2 linked regions of the Kribbella sp. NBC_01245 genome follow. The protein of the gene in region 1 interacts with the protein of each later gene in a pairwise test. Links are inferred from orthologs where the notes say so. Each region holds a gene or a part of one and is shown in the gene's direction. Other genes may lie near its edges. The genes, in order: abc-f and OG394_RS37855.

The links.
Region 2: the proteins of abc-f (region 1) and OG394_RS37855 interact in binary tests that used the Escherichia coli proteins (3 or more experiments, as listed by UniProt). The link is inferred for Kribbella sp. NBC_01245 from one-to-one orthologs.

What each region holds. Positions count from the first base shown.
Region 1 is NZ_CP108487.1:1,303,640-1,311,623, forward strand. Bases 2,294-5,187 are described here. They hold abc-f (ribosomal protection-like ABC-F family protein), read left to right. Parts: upstream 2,294-2,888; coding sequence 2,889-4,487; downstream 4,488-5,187. Other genes in these bases: ypfJ (KPN_02809 family neutral zinc metallopeptidase), read right to left, coding at 2,294-2,865; OG394_RS05590 (enoyl-CoA hydratase/isomerase family protein), read left to right, coding at 4,545-5,187. In the rest of the region: ribosome biogenesis GTPase Der, read left to right, coding at 1-59; OG394_RS05570 (SDR family oxidoreductase), read right to left, coding at 236-1,108; OG394_RS05575 (TetR/AcrR family transcriptional regulator), read right to left, coding at 1,152-1,865; more of ypfJ, read right to left, coding at 1,963-2,293; more of OG394_RS05590, read left to right, coding at 5,188-5,315; OG394_RS05595 (ABC transporter ATP-binding protein), read left to right, coding at 5,359-7,242; OG394_RS05600 (trypsin-like serine peptidase), read left to right, coding at 7,465-7,984. UniProt on the Escherichia coli protein: Genetic data indicate it may be involved in ribosome assembly or function.
Region 2 is NZ_CP108487.1:8,222,698-8,232,227, reverse strand. Bases 1,745-6,184 are described here. They hold OG394_RS37855 (multifunctional oxoglutarate decarboxylase/oxoglutarate dehydrogenase thiamine pyrophosphate-binding subunit/dihydrolipoyllysine-residue succinyltransferase subunit), read left to right. Parts: upstream 1,745-2,069; coding sequence 2,070-5,984; downstream 5,985-6,184. Other genes in these bases: OG394_RS37845 (AAA family ATPase), read left to right, coding at 6,166-6,184; OG394_RS37850 (DUF6104 family protein), read left to right, coding at 5,986-6,162; OG394_RS37860 (DUF3052 domain-containing protein), read left to right, coding at 1,745-1,766. Outside these bases: OG394_RS37870 (ABC-F family ATP-binding cassette domain-containing protein), read right to left, coding at 1-462; OG394_RS37865 (FadR/GntR family transcriptional regulator), read right to left, coding at 616-1,296; more of OG394_RS37860, read left to right, coding at 1,362-1,744; more of OG394_RS37845, read left to right, coding at 6,185-6,882; OG394_RS37840 (ArsR/SmtB family transcription factor), read right to left, coding at 6,926-7,285; OG394_RS37835 (sodium:proton exchanger), read left to right, coding at 7,401-8,627; OG394_RS37830 (WhiB family transcriptional regulator), read right to left, coding at 8,631-8,912; OG394_RS37825 (hypothetical protein), read right to left, coding at 9,076-9,252; OG394_RS37820 (GNAT family N-acetyltransferase), read right to left, coding at 9,327-9,530. UniProt on the Escherichia coli protein: E1 component of the 2-oxoglutarate dehydrogenase (OGDH) complex which catalyzes the decarboxylation of 2-oxoglutarate, the first step in the conversion of 2-oxoglutarate to succinyl-CoA and CO(2).

The sequences.
Region 1 (7,984 bases):
GTTTCGTCGGAAGTCCCGTGCATGTCCAGGTGCGCCCCCGTAAAAAGAAGGTCCGCTGATGCGGTATGGTTTACCCGCTCGCTCCTCGGAGTGAGTGCTCGGGCTGTGGCCTAGTTTGGTAGGGCGCTTCGCTGGGGGTGAAGAGATCGCAGGTTCAAATCCTGTCAGCCCGACAGAGTAAATGAGGGGCACCGGACATCCGGTGCCCCTCATTTCTTGTTATACACAAGGCTTTCTAGCGGAAGTCCTCGACGTGATCGCGGGCCCACTCCGCAAACGTGCGGCCCGGTTTGCCGGTCGCGTCGCGCACACCAGGCCAGGGTTTGAGCAGTGCCGAGTAGTCCGGCTCCTCGCCCGATCCGCTCGCGGACGACCCGCCATAATCGACAAAGCCGAGCAGAAAGTCCGCGTTCGCAGCCGCGAAACCACCTTGCTCCTTGAGCAATTCGCGGGCCTCTTCGCGGCTGACCTCCTCGTAGCGAACCTCTTCGCCAAGCGCCGCGCCGATGGCCTCGACCTGCTCGCGATACGTGATCTGCGCAGGGCCGCTCAACGTGTACGCGCGACCCGCGTGCCCGTCCTCCAGCAACGCGGCGACCGCGACCTCCGCGACGTCGGCTTCATGCACAGGTACGCCGATCTGCGTCGCGAAGGGATGCCGAACCACGCGCTCGGCGCGGATCGACGGCGCCCACACCGGCTGCATGTTGGTCATGAACTCGCCGGGCCGTACGTGAGTCCACTCAAGGCCCGACGCTTCTACAGCCTGCTCAACTCGCGGGTGGTGGTAGGTGTCGAGTCCAACGGTCACAGCGGCCGCAGACAGCACCACGATTCGCCGTACGCCGGCCGTCTTAGCGAGAGCCACAACTTCCGTAGCCGTCTCTGGAACCGGGAAGAGGTAGAGGCGCTCAACGCCTTCCAGTGCGGGCGCCACGGTCTCAGGATCGGTCAGATCGCCCTGATAGACCTCAACGCCCGCTGGGAACTCCGCCTTCGCTGGATCGCGTGTGAGAGCCCGTACGGCGACGCCGGCGCCGATCAGCCGCGTGATCACCTCGCGACCGACCAGCCCGGTCGCACCTGTCACTAGAACCTTGGTCGTCATGACGTGGACGCTACGGGCAGTAGCGGCCAGGTTCCGGCCGCTACTAGGCGAGGTTGAAGGAGTCGGCGAGGGTTTCGGCTTCGGCTAGCAGGAGGGCTGAGGGGGTGAAGCCCATGCCGTTGAACTGGCCTTCGACCTCGAGGCTGATGACGCCGTGGAAGCGGGTCCAGGCCTGGATGGCGCCGGCCAGCGCCGTACCGCAGACCGCGAGGGTGGGCTTGCCGTCGAGGTAGCCCGTCACCCAGCCGCGGACCTGCTCGTCGTCGCGGACCCAGGCCGTCAGCTCCTTCACCACCGGGCGAATCGCGGCCGTGGGCTCGCCTGCCGCGAAGGCCGGAAGGAAGGGCCCGAGCGCTGCGCGTGCCCGTGCCACCGTGTCCGGCGGTGCCTCGTACCCGGGCAGGGGAGCGCCCGCGATCAGCAGGTACCGATGCGGCACGGCTTGAGCCCAATCCCGGAAGGCCGTCGCCAACGTGACCAGGCGCGCCCGGGGAGCGACGCTCGCCGCGGGTGTGGCCTGCTCGATCGCGGTGGCGAGTTCGTCGTACGAGTCGCGGATGAGGGCGTGCAGGAGGTCGTCGCGGCCCGCGAAGTACCGGTAGAGCGCCGGGCCGGACAGGCCGAGCTCCTTGGCGATCCGGGTCAGCGCGATCGACGAGACGCCACCCTCGGCCAACTGCCGAAGCGCCAGCTCCTTGATCTCGTCCCTGGTCTGCTCGCGATACCGCGCGCGCGGACTGCGCACTGCCTCTGCCATCGAGTCCTCTCCCACCAAACCTGCAACACGTTGCTACGCAGGCTAGCAAATGTTAGAGGACCTAACCAATACCCTGGAGGGCACCGTGCGTTGCCGTTTAGAGGTCGTCGGTGGACCAGGTGTCGCAGGTGGTCATGTCGCCCGTCTCCATGCCGTTGCGGAACCACTTCTGGCGTTGCTCCGCCGTACCGTGGCTGAAGTTCTCCGGGTCGACGCGGCCCTGGGTCTTCTGCTGGATCCGGTCATCGCCGACGGTCGCGGCGGCGTCGAGCCCGTTGGCGATGTCGTCGTCGGTCAGATCCTGGATGAGTGTCTTACCGTCCTTGCCGGTGACTTTCGTAGCGTGGTTGGTCCAGACGCCGGCGAGGCAGTCGGCCTGCAGCTCGGACCGGACCGAGTCCGAGCGGGGACCCGTGCGGGACTTGATCTGGCCGAGGATGCCGTACAGGTTCTGGATGTGGTGCCCGTACTCGTGGGCGACCACGTAGGCCTCGGCGAAGTCACCACCCTTGGCGCCGAGCTGGGTCTGCAGCACCTTGAAGAACGAGATGTCGAGATAGACCTTCATGTCCGACGGGCAGTAGAACGGCCCGACGTCGCTGGAGGCTGCACCGCAACCGGTGTTCACGCCGCCGTCGAAGATCTCCATCCGGGCGCGGGTGTACTTCTTGCCGCGCCGGGGGAGCTCGCCGGCCCAGAAGTTCTCGATGGAGTTCTGGTAGATCACGAACCGGCAGTCCCGGTTCTGCTGCAGATCGGCGCCACGCTTGCAGGCGCCGAGGTTGCCCGCGGCCGTGTTCGGCGCGGACGGCTCGCCGCTGTCCTCACCGCCCGGCAGGCCGCCGTTCAGCAGCAGGATGATGACCAGCACGATGATGCCGCCGATGCCTCCGCCCATCGGCAGGGCCACCCGGCCACCCGGAAAACCACGGCCGCCACCGCTGCCGCGCACGTCGTCAACGCCGCTCGTATCCAAGTCGGCGTCTGGATTGAATTTCACACTACGTACACTAGTGCGGGCCCATGATCACTGTTACCAATCTTGAGGTCCGTGTCGGGGCCAGACAGCTACTTTCTCCCGCGTCTTTTCGTGTCGGACCGGGTGACAAAGTCGGTCTGGTCGGCCGTAACGGAGCAGGCAAGACAACCCTGACCAAGATCCTCGCCGGCGAAGCTCTGCCGGCCTCCGGATCCGTTTCGTCGTCCGGTTCGATCGGGTACCTGCCACAGGACCCGCGCACCGGCGACCTGGAGATCCTTGCCCGGGACCGGATTCTGTCCGCCCGCGGCCTGGACGACGTCGTTCGGCGCCTGAGGTCCGCCGAGAAATCGATGGCGAGCGCGGATGACCGCACTCGCGACAAGGCCATGCGCCGGTACGAACGGGCCGAGGCCGACCTGCACGCGGCCGGCGGATACGCGGCGGAGTCCGAGGCGGCTCGCATCTCGGCCAACCTCGGTCTGCCCGACCGGGTTCTCGGTCAGCCGCTCGGCACCCTGTCGGGTGGTCAGCGCCGCCGGGTGGAGCTGGCGCGGATCCTCTTCGCCCAGGCGGAGACGCTGCTGCTGGACGAGCCCACCAACCACCTGGACGCGGACTCGATCGTCTGGCTCCGGGACTTCCTGAAGCAGTATCCCGGTGGCGTCATCATGATCAGCCACGACGTGAACCTGCTCGAGGAGACCGTCACCCGGGTCTTCCATCTGGACGCCAACCGCGCCGAGATCGACGTCTACAACGTCGGCTGGAAGGTGTACCTGACCCAGCGCGAGACCGACGAGCGGCGCCGCAAGCGCGAGCGCGGTAACGCGGAGAAGAAGGCCGATCAGCTGATCAGCCAGGCCAACAAGATGCGCGCCAAGGCGAGCAAGGCCAGCGCCGCCCAGCAGATGCTGAAGCGCGCCGAAAAGCTGATGTCCGAGCTCGAGGACGAGCGCGTGTCCGATCGCGTCGCGAAGATCTCGTTCCCGACGCCCGCGCCTTGTGGCAAGACGCCTTTGATGGCCAAGGAGCTCTCGAAGTCGTACGGATCGCTGGAGATCTTCACGGACGTCGACCTGGCCATCGACCGCGGCAGCCGGGTCGTCGTACTGGGCCTCAACGGTGCCGGCAAGACCACCCTGCTGCGGGTGCTCTCCGGGATCGAGAAGTCGGACACCGGCGAGGTGCTCGACGGTCACGGGCTCAAACTCGGGTACTACGCCCAGGAGCACGAGACCCTGGACGTCAACCGGACCGTGCTGGAGAACATGAAGTCGGCCGCGCCCGACCTCAACGAGACCCAGGCACGCAGTGTGCTCGGCTCGTTCCTCTTCAGCGGGGACGACGCGGACAAACCGGCCAAGGTGCTCTCCGGTGGCGAGAAGACCCGGCTGGCCCTGGCCACGCTGGTCGTCTCGGCGGCGAACGTGCTGCTGCTGGACGAGCCGACCAACAACCTGGACCCCGCCTCCCGCACCGAGGTCCTGAACGCGATCCGCTCGTACACGGGCGCGATCGTGCTGGTCACCCACGACGAGGGTGCCGTCGAGGCGCTCGAGCCGGAGCGCGTACTGCTGCTGCCGGACGGCGTCGAGGATCTCTGGTCGCCCGACTACGCCGACCTGGTCTCACTGGCCTGACGAGTAACACCGCCCAGACCTCTGGGCGGTGTTACTCGTTGGTATATCGTTCGCCGCATGACGGATGGTGGCGTGCGATTCTCGGTGGACGGGCCTGTTGCCCGCGTGGTGCTCGACCGGCCGGAGGTGCGCAACGCGCAGACGCCGGCCACCTGGCGGGCGCTGGCGAAGTTCGGCGCGGAGCTGCCGTCCGACGTCCGGGTGGTGATCGTGTCGGGGAAGGGCCAGTCGTTCTCGGCCGGCCTCGATCGGCGCCTGATCATGGGCGAGCCGATCGACGGCGAACCGCCTCTGCTCACGCTTGGCGCGAAGGCTCCCGAGGAGATCCACGCCGAGATCGCGGCCTTCCAGGGCGGATTCTCCTGGCTGCGCGATCCGTCGTTCGTCAGCATCGCGGCGGTCCAGGGGCACGCGGTTGGTGCCGGCTTCCAGCTCGCGCTCGCGTGTGACCTTCGGGTCGTCACGCCGGACGCCAAGTTCAGCATGCGCGAGCCCGCCCTCGGTTTGGTGCCGGATCTCGGTGGTACGCATCCCCTCGTCGAGCTGATCGGGTACTCCCGCGCCCTGGAGATCTGCGCGACCACTCGCTGGGTCGAGGCGGAAGAGGCCCTGCAATGGGGTCTGGCCAACATCGTCGTACCGGCCTCGGAACTCGAGTCGGCCGTTGCCGACCTGAGCGCGGCCCTACTGGCGCCGCTAGTTGGCGCGGTGCGTGAGACCAAGGCGCTGCTCATCGAGGCGCAGAGCCGGTCGTACGACGAGCAGCTCAAGGCCGAGCGCGAGGCCCAGGCCCGTCGTTTGGTCGAGCTGATGGGAAGTTTCGGCTGAAAAACGGTGTTGACTAGGTCCTGAGAGGTGGAGGGCTTTTTCAATGTCAATGCGCATGGGCTCGATGGGCGGTAGCCCGATGAGCTGGCGACGCCAGGATCTGTCGGTCGTCAACCAGAAGCTTGCCAAGGGCACGCTGAAGCGCATCCTGACCTTCGCCAAGCCGTTCACGCTGCAGATCACGTTTTTCTTGCTCTTGGTGATCGTGTCGGCCGTTCTGGTGATCGCCTCGCCACTGTTGTTCAAGAAGATCGTTGACGACGGCATCATCAAGGGCGACGCCGGTCTGGTCACCATGCTGGCGCTGATCGTCGCGCTGCTCGCGGTGGTCGAGGCGGGCCTCGGGCTGGTCCAGCGCTGGTTCTCCGCGCGGATCGGTGAAGGCCTGATCTTCGACCTCCGGACCAAGGTGTTCGCGCATGTGCAGCGGATGCCGGTCGCGTTCTTCACCCGCACCCAGACTGGCGCGCTGGTGTCCCGGCTCAACAACGACGTGATCGGCGCTCAACAGGCCTTCACGTCGACTTTGTCCGGCGTCGTCTCGAACGTGATCAGCCTGGTGCTGGTCGTCGGCGCGATGCTCGTGCTGTCGTGGCAGCTGACCATCGTGGCGATCCTCTTGCTGCCGGTCTTCCTGTTGCCCGCGCGCTACCTCGGCCGCCGGCTGGCCGCGATGACCCGGGAGCAGATGCAGCTCAACGCGGACATGTCGACCGCGATGACCGAGCGCTTCAGCGTCGGCGGCGCCCTGCTCGTCACGCTGTTCGGCCGTCCTGACGTGGAGAACGCGCAGTTCGCCGAGCGCTCCGGCCGGGTCCGCGACCTCGGTATCCGGATCGCCATGCTCGGCCGGGTCTTCTTCACCGCCCTCACCCTGGTGGCTGCGCTCGCGACGGCCCTGGTGTACGGCGTGGGCGGCAACCTCGCCGTCCGGAACACGCTCACCGTCGGGACGTTGCTCGCCCTGGTGGCGCTGCTCGGCCGGTTGTACGGCCCGTTGACCGCCTTGTCGAACGTCCGGGTCGACGTGATGACCGCGCTGGTCTCGTTCGAGCGCGTCTTCGAGGTGCTCGACCTCAAACCGATGATCGCCGACGCTGCTGATGCCACCGACTTGCCGCGTGATGCCGCGACGGTCTCCTTCGAGCACGTTGGTTTCTCCTACCCGACCGCGGAAGAGGTCTCGCTCGCCTCGCTGGAATCCGTTGCAGTGCTGGACAAACGCGCCTCCGCCGAGGTTTTGCGCGACGTCAGCTTCACCGTTGCCCCCGGCAACATGGTGGCCTTGGTCGGTCCGTCCGGTGCCGGCAAGACGACCATCACAAACCTCGTGGCCCGCCTGTACGACGTGACTGCGGGCGCGGTGCGGATCGGCGGCCACGACGTCCGCGAGGTGACCTTGCGATCCCTCCACCAGGCCATCGGGTACGTCACCCAGGACGCGCATATGTTCCACGACACCATCCGCGCCAACCTCGCCTATGCCCAGCCGGAGGCCACCGACGAGGAGATGGCTGACGCGTTGCGCGCGGCCCAGGTGTGGGACCTGATCGCGGCCTTGCCGGATGGGCTCGACACCGTGGTGGGGGATCGCGGTCACCGGCTTTCGGGTGGCGAGCGCCAGCGGCTCGCGATCGCGCGGTTGCTGCTCAAGGCACCGCGCATCGTCGTACTCGATGAAGCCACGGCACACCTCGACTCCGAGTCCGAGGCGGCCGTGCAGCGTGCTCTCGACAGTGCCCTCGAAGGCCGTACGTCGCTCGTGATCGCGCACCGCCTCTCCACCGTGCGCAACGCCGACCTGATCCTCGTCGTCGACGCCGGCGGCATCGTCGAACGCGGCACCCACCTCGAACTCCTCGCCCGCGACGGCCTCTACGCCGACCTCTACCGCACCCAATTCGCCCCGGAGCCCAACCCCGTCTGACCTCGTTCGTGAGCAATACGCGGGCGGTGTTGACGATGAGTGTGCGAGCTGTTGCTTTCCGCGACAGGTTTGTTTAGCCTCCCCGTTCAGCGCGCTGAGTACCACCCGGTAACCGCGGAGCCACCGCGGGCTGCCGGGTTGTAAGTCCATGGGCAGATACCGCCAGATCCCCGTCGACTTGCGGCCGGCGTCACCTCGCCGGTCCGGAAAGTGTGGCAGCAGATGAAGCGTCCCACCTTGCGTCTGAGCTTGCTGGCCGCCGCCAGCGTCCTGCTCGTCTCCGCACCACTTAGTACCGCCTCCGCCATCAACGACAAGCCCGCGCCGGTCAGTGCGGCCGCAGCCGTTACTGCCGCCCAGCAGGCCGATGTGACCGCCTACTGGACGCCTGAGCGGATGCGCTCGGCTACACCGATGGACCAGCTCGTACGACGTACTGGGCTGCCGTCGTCGGTAGACGTGCCTAAGGGCGCTGCGACGTCCTTTGCCCCGACAGCCTTTCCCAACGGCGGTAGCGCCTGGACCGGCGGGGGAGCGATCGTGAAGACCGAGGGCCGGGTCTTCTTCACCTACACGGGCCGTACGGCGTCCTGCAGTGGTACGGCCGTCACGAGTGCCAACAAGAGCACGGTCATCACTGCCGGGCACTGCGTCAAACTCGACGGGGCGTTCCACACGAACTGGGTGTTCGTCCCGGCGTACAACAACGGCGCCACGCCGTACGGCACCTGGACCGCCAAGA
Region 2 (9,530 bases), 6.9 Mb from region 1 along the record:
CAGGATCGTCTCGCCACCCGACAGCTCGGCGATCCGCCGGTCGAGGCCGATCTTGCCGAGGCCGAGTTTGCCGAGCATCGCCTCGGCCCGCTCCTCCACGTCCCACTCGTCACCGACCGCGGCGAAGTTGGCCTCGGACGCGTCACCCGCCTCGATGGCCGCGATGGCTTGACGGGTGGTGGCGATACCGAGGGCCTGGTCGACCGAGAGCGTGACGTCGAGGGTGAGGTCCTGCGGGAGATAGCCGAGCGTGCCGGCGTACTTCACCACACCGCCCTGGGGTTTCAGCCGGCCGGCGATCAACCGCAACAGGGTCGACTTACCGGTGCCGTTGCGCCCGACCAGCCCGGAGCGAACCGGGCCGGCCACGAACGACAATCCGTCGAAGACGACGTCACCGTCGGGCCAGGCGAAATGCAGGTCAGTGCAGGAAAGGGCCGTGCTGATATGAGAGTTGACCATGGACACTCCTGAGATCGATGTCGAGGCCACACACCCAGAATTGGGGCGGCCAACGGCGAGAGTTCGATCTCAAGCGAGCAACCATCACTCCGATCAACGGCAATAAGACTCCGTCATGGTAGCCACCGCCGAAGGGTCGTTCAACCGATTACTTCAGTCGGACGTGGCGGCCTTGCGCAGCCAGGTCTCGACCCCGACGATGTGCGCGGTCATCCACGCGCGAGCCGCGTCGGCGTCACCGGCTTCGAGCGCGTCGAGAATGGCGTTGTGCTCCGCGAGCGTCCGCTCGACCGCGCCGGACTGGGTGATCCCGCGCCAGACCCGCGCCCGTTGAGTGGCACCCGAGACGCCGTCCAGCAGCGAACAGACGACGGCGTTGCCAGTGGCCTCGGCGATGGCCCGATGGAAGCGCAGGTCGTTGGCGACGAGGTCGTCGACGTCCGCTTCCGCCGTGAGCGAGCTCGTCAGCTCACGCAGGTTGGTGAGCTCCTCCGGGGTGATCCGCCCGGCCGCGAGCGCCGCGACGCCAGGCTCGAGCAGGCGTCGTACCTCGAAGAACTGCAGGACCGAATCGTCCTGGTGCAGGTCGACCATGAAGCTCAAGGCGTCGAGCAGATGCGCCGAGTCGAGACTGGTGACATAGGTGCCGTCGCCGTGCCGCACGTCCAGCACGTTGACCAGCGTCAGCGCCTTGACCGCCTCGCGCAGCGAATTGCGCGACAACCCGAGCCGGGCAGCCAGATCCGCTTCCTTGGGCAACCGGTCCCCTGGTCCCAGCTCCCCGGAAGTGATCATCGACTTGATCTTGACGATCGCCTCGTCAGTCAGCGCCATGCGGGCCAGTATGCCGCCCACCAGTCCACATCCCCACCAATGCCACTCGGCCTAGCATCAGGGTTATGACCAGTGGGTATTCCGGGAAGCCGCTTGCCGCGAAGCTTGGGGTCAAACCGGGGCAGACGGTATGGCTCGACAACGCGCCACCCGGGTTCGCGATCGAGGGCCTGCCGGACGGCGCGCAGACCGCCGAAAGCGCGGACACCCGGGAGTACGACATAGTGCTGGCGTTCTGCCCGGATCGGGCTCGGCTGGCCGGCCGGTTGCCCGTGCTGCTCGAGCGTACGACCACGGCCGGGATGATCTGGGTCGCGTGGCCGAAGCGATCGTCAGGGGTCGCGACCGACCTCAACGAGAACGGCGTCCGGGAGCTGGCGCTGCCACTGGGCGTCGTGGACGTGAAGGTGTGCGCGATCGATGGCACCTGGTCAGGGCTGAAGCTGGTCCGCCGGTTGGTCAACCGGTGAAATCCTGGTGAAGGCGGGGCGTGACGTTCGCCACAGCGCGTAGTGTACGAATCAGCTTGCGAACAGTGTCGGAACCGCCCTTTACGGTCTGTGCACAGGCCTTTGATCGACGGACCAGCCGGATCGGCCCCCGAACCGGTGCCGGACGCAACCAGTGGGGCGACTGGTCCGGTAGGCCCGGGCTGTAGAAGTGTGGGGCCTGCTATTAGCCTTGCCCTCGGGACCTACCCATAACTTTCGGCCCCATAACTTCGGCATGCACACCAGCGGCACTTGACACGATCGGAAGAGGCGAACTGCCCAGTGGCCACCGAGCCATCAGAAACGAACCCGCTTGCAGCCTTCGGCGCGAACGAATGGCTGGTCGACGAGATGTACCAGAAGTTCCTCCAGGATCCGAACTCGGTGGACAGGGCCTGGTGGGAATTCTTCAAGGGGTACACCCCGGATACCGGTGCGAACCGGACGACCAAGGGCACTTCCAACGACGCCCCGCGCCCGGATGCCGTTTCCGACAACAAGACGCCCGAGGCGCCCGGCCGTGGTACGGCTCCGGCCGCGCCCGCGTCGAGCATTGCCGCCACCGCGCAGCCGGTAGCTCCGGGTTCTCCCGCACCGGCCCAGCCAACGACGCCGACGGCGCCGAGCCAGCCGACCGCCGTACAGCCCAAGGCCGCGCAGCCGACCGCCGGGCAGCCCAACGCCGTACCCACCGCGGCCCCGGCCGCGAAAGCACCAGCAACTTCCCCGACCACAGCAGCACCTGCCGGTAGCGGCAGCCCGACCGGAGGCACGGTGAACCAGCCGCCCAGCGCGCAACCCAAGTCCGCACCCGCCCAGGCAGAGCCCGAGCGGACGATTCTGCGCGGTGCCCCCGCGCGGACCGTGCAGAACATGGAGTCGAGCCTCGAGGTCCCGACGGCCACCAGCGTCCGGCAGGTGCCGGTCAAGCTGATGATCGACAACCGGATCGTGATCAACAACCACCTCAAGCGCGCGCGGGGTGGCAAGGTCTCGTTCACCCACATGGTCGGCTGGGCTCTGGTCAAGGCGCTCAAGACGCTGCCCGAGATGAACGCGTACTACGAAGAGGTCGACGGCAAGCCGACGGTGGTGAAGCCGGCCCACATCAACCTCGGCCTGGCCATCGACATGCAGAAGCCCGACGGCACCCGGCAGCTGCTGGTGCCGTCGATCAAGGGCGCCGACACGATGACCTTCGCCGACTTCTGGATGGCGTATGAGGACATCGTGCGCCGGGCCCGCGACAACAAGCTCGCGCTGCCGGACTTCCAGGGCACGTCGATCAGCCTGACCAACCCCGGCACCATCGGCACCCAGCACTCCGTGCCGCGGCTGATGAAGGGCCAGGGCGCGATCGTCGGCGTCGGCGCCATGGAGTACCCCCCGGCGTACCAGGGGGCGGCCGAGGAGACGATGGCCAAGCTCGCGGTCAGCAAAGTGATGACGCTGACCTCGACGTACGACCACCGCATCATCCAGGGCGCCCAGTCGGGTGAGTTCCTGCGCCGGCTGCACAAGCTGCTGCTCGGCGAGGAGGGTTTCTACGACGAGATCTTCCAGGCGCTGCGGATCCCGTATGAGCCGATCCGCTGGGCCCAGGACCTGCCGCACAGCCACGAGGAGGACGTCTCCAAGCAGGCGCGCATCCTCGAGCTGATCCACGCCTACCGGGTGCGCGGCCACATCATGGCCGACACCGACCCGCTGGAGTACAAGCAGCGCAGCCACCCGGACCTGGACGTCGCCACGCACGGTCTGACCCTGTGGGACCTGGACCGTGAGTTCGCGACCGGGTCGTTCGGTGCGCAGAGCGATCGCCGCTTCCTCAAGCTGCGCGAGATCCTCGGCATCCTGCGCGACTCGTACTGCCGCACGGTCGGTATCGAGTACATGCACATCCAGGACCCGGAACAGCGCAAGTGGATCCAGGAGCGGGTCGAGCGGCCGCACACCAAGCCGCCGCGCGAAGAGCAGCTCCGCATCCTCGCCAAGCTGAACGAGGCCGAGGCGTTCGAGACCTTCCTGCAGACGAAGTACGTCGGCCAGAAGCGCTTCTCGCTCGAAGGTGGCGAGACGACCATCCCGCTGCTGGACGAGATCTGCGAAGAGGCCGCTGGTGCCGGGCTCGACGAGGTCACCATCGGCATGGCCCACCGCGGCCGGCTGAACGTGCTGGCCAACATCGTCGGCAAGTCGTACAGCCAGATCTTCCGCGAGTTCGACGGCAACATCGACCCGCGCACGGTCCAGGGCTCGGGTGACGTGAAGTACCACCTGGGCGCCGAGGGCGAGTTCGTGTCCGAGTTCGGCGACAAGATCAAGGTGTCGGTCGCGGCGAACCCGTCCCACCTGGAGACCGTCGACCCGGTCCTGGAGGGCATCACCCGCGCCAAGCAGGACATCCTGAACCAGGGCGCGGTCTTCCCGGTCCTGCCGGTGCTGGTCCACGGTGACGCGGCCTTCGCCGGCCAGGGCGTCGTCGCGGAGACGCTGAACCTGTCGCAGCTGCGCGGTTACCGCACCGGCGGCACGATCCACGTCATCGTCAACAACCAGGTCGGCTTCACCACCTCGCCGGCCTCGTCGCGTTCGTCCATGTACTGCACGGACGTCGCGCGGATGGTGCAGGCGCCGATCTTCCACGTGAACGGCGACGACCCCGAGGCCTGCATCCGGGTCGCGGATCTCGCCTTCGAGTACCGCCAGGCGTTCAACAAGGACGTCGTCATCGACCTGGTCTGCTACCGCCGTCGCGGCCACAACGAGGGCGACGACCCGAGCTTCACCCAGCCGTTGATGTACGACCTGATCGAGCAGAAGCGTTCGGTGCGCAAGCTCTACACCGAGTCCCTGATCGGCCGTGGCGACATCACCGTCGAGGAGGCCGAGCAGGTTCTGCGCGACTTCCAGCAGCGGCTGGAGCGGGTCTTCACCGAGGTGCGCGAGGCCAAGTCCGAGCCGGACACGCCGCCGCCGTACGTGACGGTGCCGGTCTACCCGGACAAGCCCGAGGGTCCGGACGCGACCGCGACCACGCCGGAGGTGCTGAAGAAGATCGCCGACGCGTACACCACGCTGCCGGAGGGCTTCACCGCGCACCCGAAGGTGCTGCCGCAGCTGCAGCGCCGGGCCGCCGCGATCACGCAAGGCCCGATCGACTGGGGTACGGCGGAGATCATCGGCTTCGGTTCGCTGCTGCTGCAGGGCCGTCCGGTCCGGCTCGCCGGTCAGGACAGCCGCCGCGGCACGTTCTCGCAGCGGTTCGCGACGATCATCGACCGGGTCACCGGTCAGGACTACACGCCGCTGCAGCACCTCGACGAGGGCCAGGAGAACTTCTACGTCTACGACTCGCTGCTCAGCGAGTACGCCGCGCTCGGTTTCGAGTACGGCTACTCGGTGGCGCGTCCGGAGGCGCTGGTGCTCTGGGAGGCGCAGTTCGGTGACTTCGTGAACGGCGCGCAGAGCATCATCGACGAGTACATCTCGTCCGGTGAGGCGAAGTGGGGCCAGAAGTCCGGGGTCGTGCTGCTGCTGCCGCACGGTTACGAGGGGCAGGGCCCGGACCACAGCTCGGCCCGGATTGAGCGCTTCCTCACGCTCTGCGCCGAGGACGCGATGACCGTCGCGCAGCCGTCGACCCCCGCGTCGTACTTCCACCTGCTGCGGCGCCACTCGCTCGGCGAGGAGCACCACCCGCTGATCATCTTCACGCCGAAGCAGCTGCTCCGGCTCAAGGCGGCCACCTCGCAGCCCGAGGAGTTCACTCGGGGTGCGTTCCAGCCGATCATCGGCGACACCGAGACGTCCACCGATCCCGCGGTCGCGAGTGGTGTCGAGCGGGTGCTGCTGTCATCCGGCCGCGTCGCCTGGGACCTGTTCGCCGAGCGCAAGAAGGTCGAGCCGGACAAGCTCAGCACCGCGATCGTCCGGGTCGAGCAGCTCTACCCGCTGCCGGTGGCCGAGATCCAGGCGGAGCTCGCCAAGTACCCGAACCTGCAGGAGATCCGCTGGGTTCAGGACGAGCCGGCCAACCAGGGCCCGTGGCCGTTCATGGCGCTGAACCTGACCCAGCACCTCGGTGGCAAGCCGTTCTACCGGGTGTCGCGGACGGACATGTCCGCGACGTCCGTCGGTTCGCACAGTGTGCACACCGCCGAGCAGTCCACGCTGCTGAAGCAGGCCTTCAGCTGACGTGTACTTCACCGACAGAGGGATCGAGGAGCTCGAGAGCCGGCGTGGCGAGGAAGACGTCACGCTGGCCTGGGTGGCCGAGAGGCTGCGCGAGTTCGTCGACCTGAACCCCGAGTTCGAAACGCCGATCGAGCGGTTCGCCACCTGGCTGGCCCGCCTGGACGACGAAGACGAGTAGGTAGTGCCCTTCGAGACACATCCGGTACGTCGGGTGCAGGCGGCTGACGGCGTCTCACCCGGCTCGGAGTGGCCTCATACGATCCCGGCCGTCGCGCAGCTCTTGCGCGACGGCCTCGATCTTTCCCCCGGCGTCACGTTCCTGGTCGGCGAGAACGGCGCGGGCAAATCCACCTTGGTCGAGGCCATCGCGATCGCCTTCGGCATGTCGCCCGAGGGCGGATCGACCGGCGCGCGGGTGAGTACGCGTGAATCCGAGTCACCGCTGTCCGGGCAGATCCGGCTGACCCGTGGCGCTGGTGGCGCGCGGTGGGGGTTCTTCCTCCGGGCCGAGACGATGCACGGCTACTACACGTACCTCGAACAAAACCCGGGCGTGTACGACCCTCGGTTTCACGAGCTGAGCCACGGCGAGGGTTTTCTGGAGATCCTGCGCAGCCGGTTCGACAGCCCAGGCCTCTATTGCATCGACGAGCCCGAGTCGGCCCTCTCCTTCTCCTCCAGCCTCGCGTTGGTCGGCGTACTGAGCGAAATGGCAACCGGCGGCGCGCAAGTCCTCTGCGCCACCCACTCCCCCGTGGTCGCGTCCGTCCCCGGCGCCCGCATCCTCGAAGTCGGCGAGTGGGGCATCCGCGAAACGACCTGGGACGACCTAGAACTCGTCCAAAACTGGAAAGCGTTCCTTCAAGCGCCCGAACGCTACCTACGCCACATCGTCTGAGAAGGACGCAGGAGCCTTCCCGGGCGTGTGCCTCGGACGCTGGCTACGACTCGTCGTTTGGGTCTGAGGGCGGGCGTTTGCGGCGGAGGGGTGGGTCGGGGGCGAGGGTGCCGTCGGGGGCGATGTGCTCGAAGATCTGGTCGACGAGGGTGAGTACGTGGGGGTCGTCGACGGTGTAGATGTGGCGGCGGCCGTCGCGGCGGGCGGTGATGATGCCGGCGAGGCGGAGTTTGCCGAGGTGCTGGCTGGCGGTGGCGATACTGACGCCGACCCGGGCGGCGAGCGTGCCGACGTCGTACTCCCCCTGGGCCGCGAGGGACACCAGGTGCAGGCGGACTGGCGCCGACAGCATGGCAAACGTGCTGGCGGCGGCATCGAGCTGGGCGCGGGTCGGTTCTGTCATCGCATGCTCATTCTGATGCCTCAGCCAGTCCACTGAGTGGACGCCGGGCCGGGGTGAGGACGCTCTCATACTTGCGCAATTGCGAAAGTATCAAAGTGGTGGCAGGCTTGGAACCGTGTTCAGAGCCTTCCGCCCCGTGGCACTCTGCCTCGCACTGGCCATTCCGGCCGTCGTGCTGAGGCTGACCCAGCTCCACCCGGCGCCGGCCATCTCCCTGCTGGTGTTCGGTCTCGGCGTGGTCGCCGCGTCCTTCGTGCTGGCCTGGGCCGCCGAGGCGGCGGAGGTCGACATCTCCGGCGGCCTGGCCATCGCGGTACTGGCCCTGATCGCGGTCCTGCCGGAGTATGCGGTGGACCTCTACTTCGCGCACACCGCCGGCAGCAATCCGGAGTACGTCGCCTACGCGGCCGCCAACATGACCGGCTCGAACCGGCTCCTGCTCGGCCTCGGCTGGTCCGTCGTCGTGCTGGTCAGCCTCTACATCGCAAGCAAGCGCAGCGGCCGGACCGTGCGGGCACTCGTGCTCGACTCGGGTTATCGCCGCGAGCTCGGCTTCCTCGCGATCGCCGCCGTGGTCGCGTTCATCATCCCGATCAGCGGCCAGATCCACCTAGTGCTGGGCATCGCGTTGCTCGCGTTCTTCGCGTTCTACCTCTGGCGCGCGGCGACCTCGGGCGACGACGAAGACCCCGAGCTGGTCGGCCCGGCCGCGCGGATCGGCGCCTTGGGCACCAAGCAGCGTCGGACGCTCGTGATCGGGATGTTCGTCAGCGCTGCCGCGATCATCCTGGCAAGCGCCGAGCCGTTCGCGGAGTCACTTGTGGCGAGTGGACGCGTCCTCGGCGTCGACGAGTTCCTGCTGGTGCAGTGGCTGGCCCCACTCGCCTCGGAGACTCCTGAGTTCCTGGTGGCCATCCTGTTCGCGTGGCGTGGCAAGGGCGCGGCAGCGATCGGACTACTCATCTCGGCCAAGGTGAACCAGTGGACGCTGCTAGTCGGCAGTCTGCCCGTCGCCTACGGCATTGGCGGCGGCCCGGCGTCACTGGCGCTCGACAGCCGCCAGACCGAGGAGTTCCTGCTCACGGCGACGCAGACCCTGCTGGGCATCGCCGTACTGCTTGCGCTTCGCTTCCCCCGCTGGGCGGCGTGGACCTTGCTGGGTCTCTTCGCCGTGCAGTTCGCCATCCCCGGTCAGACCGGGCGGTACGTGCTCTGCGGCGTCTACCTGGTCCTAGCGATCACTGCACTCGTGCATAACCGTCGCCACCTAATCCCCACGCTGGTGGCGCCGTTCCGCCGGGACCCCGCTCCTGCCCCGGCGAAACAGCACCAGCTCGTGTAACTCCTAGCTCGCCTGCTGCTCGTCCCGGCGCTCCGCTGGGCCCGGGCGGCCGCGGCGGCGTCCGTACAGGAAGTTCTCCCCCGCGGCGACACCGCTGAACTTGGTCCGGCGCGCCCAGGCGCGGCAATCCTCCAGCACTGGGCAGGCGGTCAGGCAGATGGACTGTGCCTTCCGCCGCTCCCACACACTCGCGGTCTCGTCGTACGCCGGCGCCTGGCCGATGCACGCAGCCTTGGTCATCCAGCGGTCTGCGGGATCAGCGATCACCGTCAAGGTAGGCCTCATGGGCGCTCCTGTTTCCGTCATCGATCAGGCGGATCGATCCCGGGGGTTTCCCGTGGTGAGGCAAGCTTCCGCCAACCGCGTTGCCCAGGTGCGACGAAATTGTTTCCGGCGTGAAACGTCACAAACCGGCACGGACCATCCTGACCTCAGGCACCCTGATCCCTCAGCGCTTGCGGCCGCGCCAGCTGGTCGAGGTGCCGATACCGGCCAAATGCAAGGCGATACAGAGCAGCCCCGCTATCAGCAACGTCTGTGGAGTGAGCGCGTCACTGACCTCGGCTTCGGTCCAATCCAAGATGAGAGCCAAACCGAAAATCACTGCGGCAATGATCGCGAACATCGCTGTCTCCCAACGAGCACGACGGACGGGCGGCCTATCTACCCTCACCACCCAGTACCCATCACAAGGCCGGGTCACGCGCCGGAACGGACCATCCTGATCTCCGGTACGCCGAAGAAAGGCTCGTCCACTCGCATGCCATCCGGGACGAACCCATGTTTGGCGTAGAACGCCTGAGCGCGCGCGTTGCCCTCGAGCACCCAAAGGCTGGCGGGCTCGTTACCTATAGCGGCCTGCATGAGTCGTTCGGCTAGACCGCTCCCCCACCACGCCTTGCG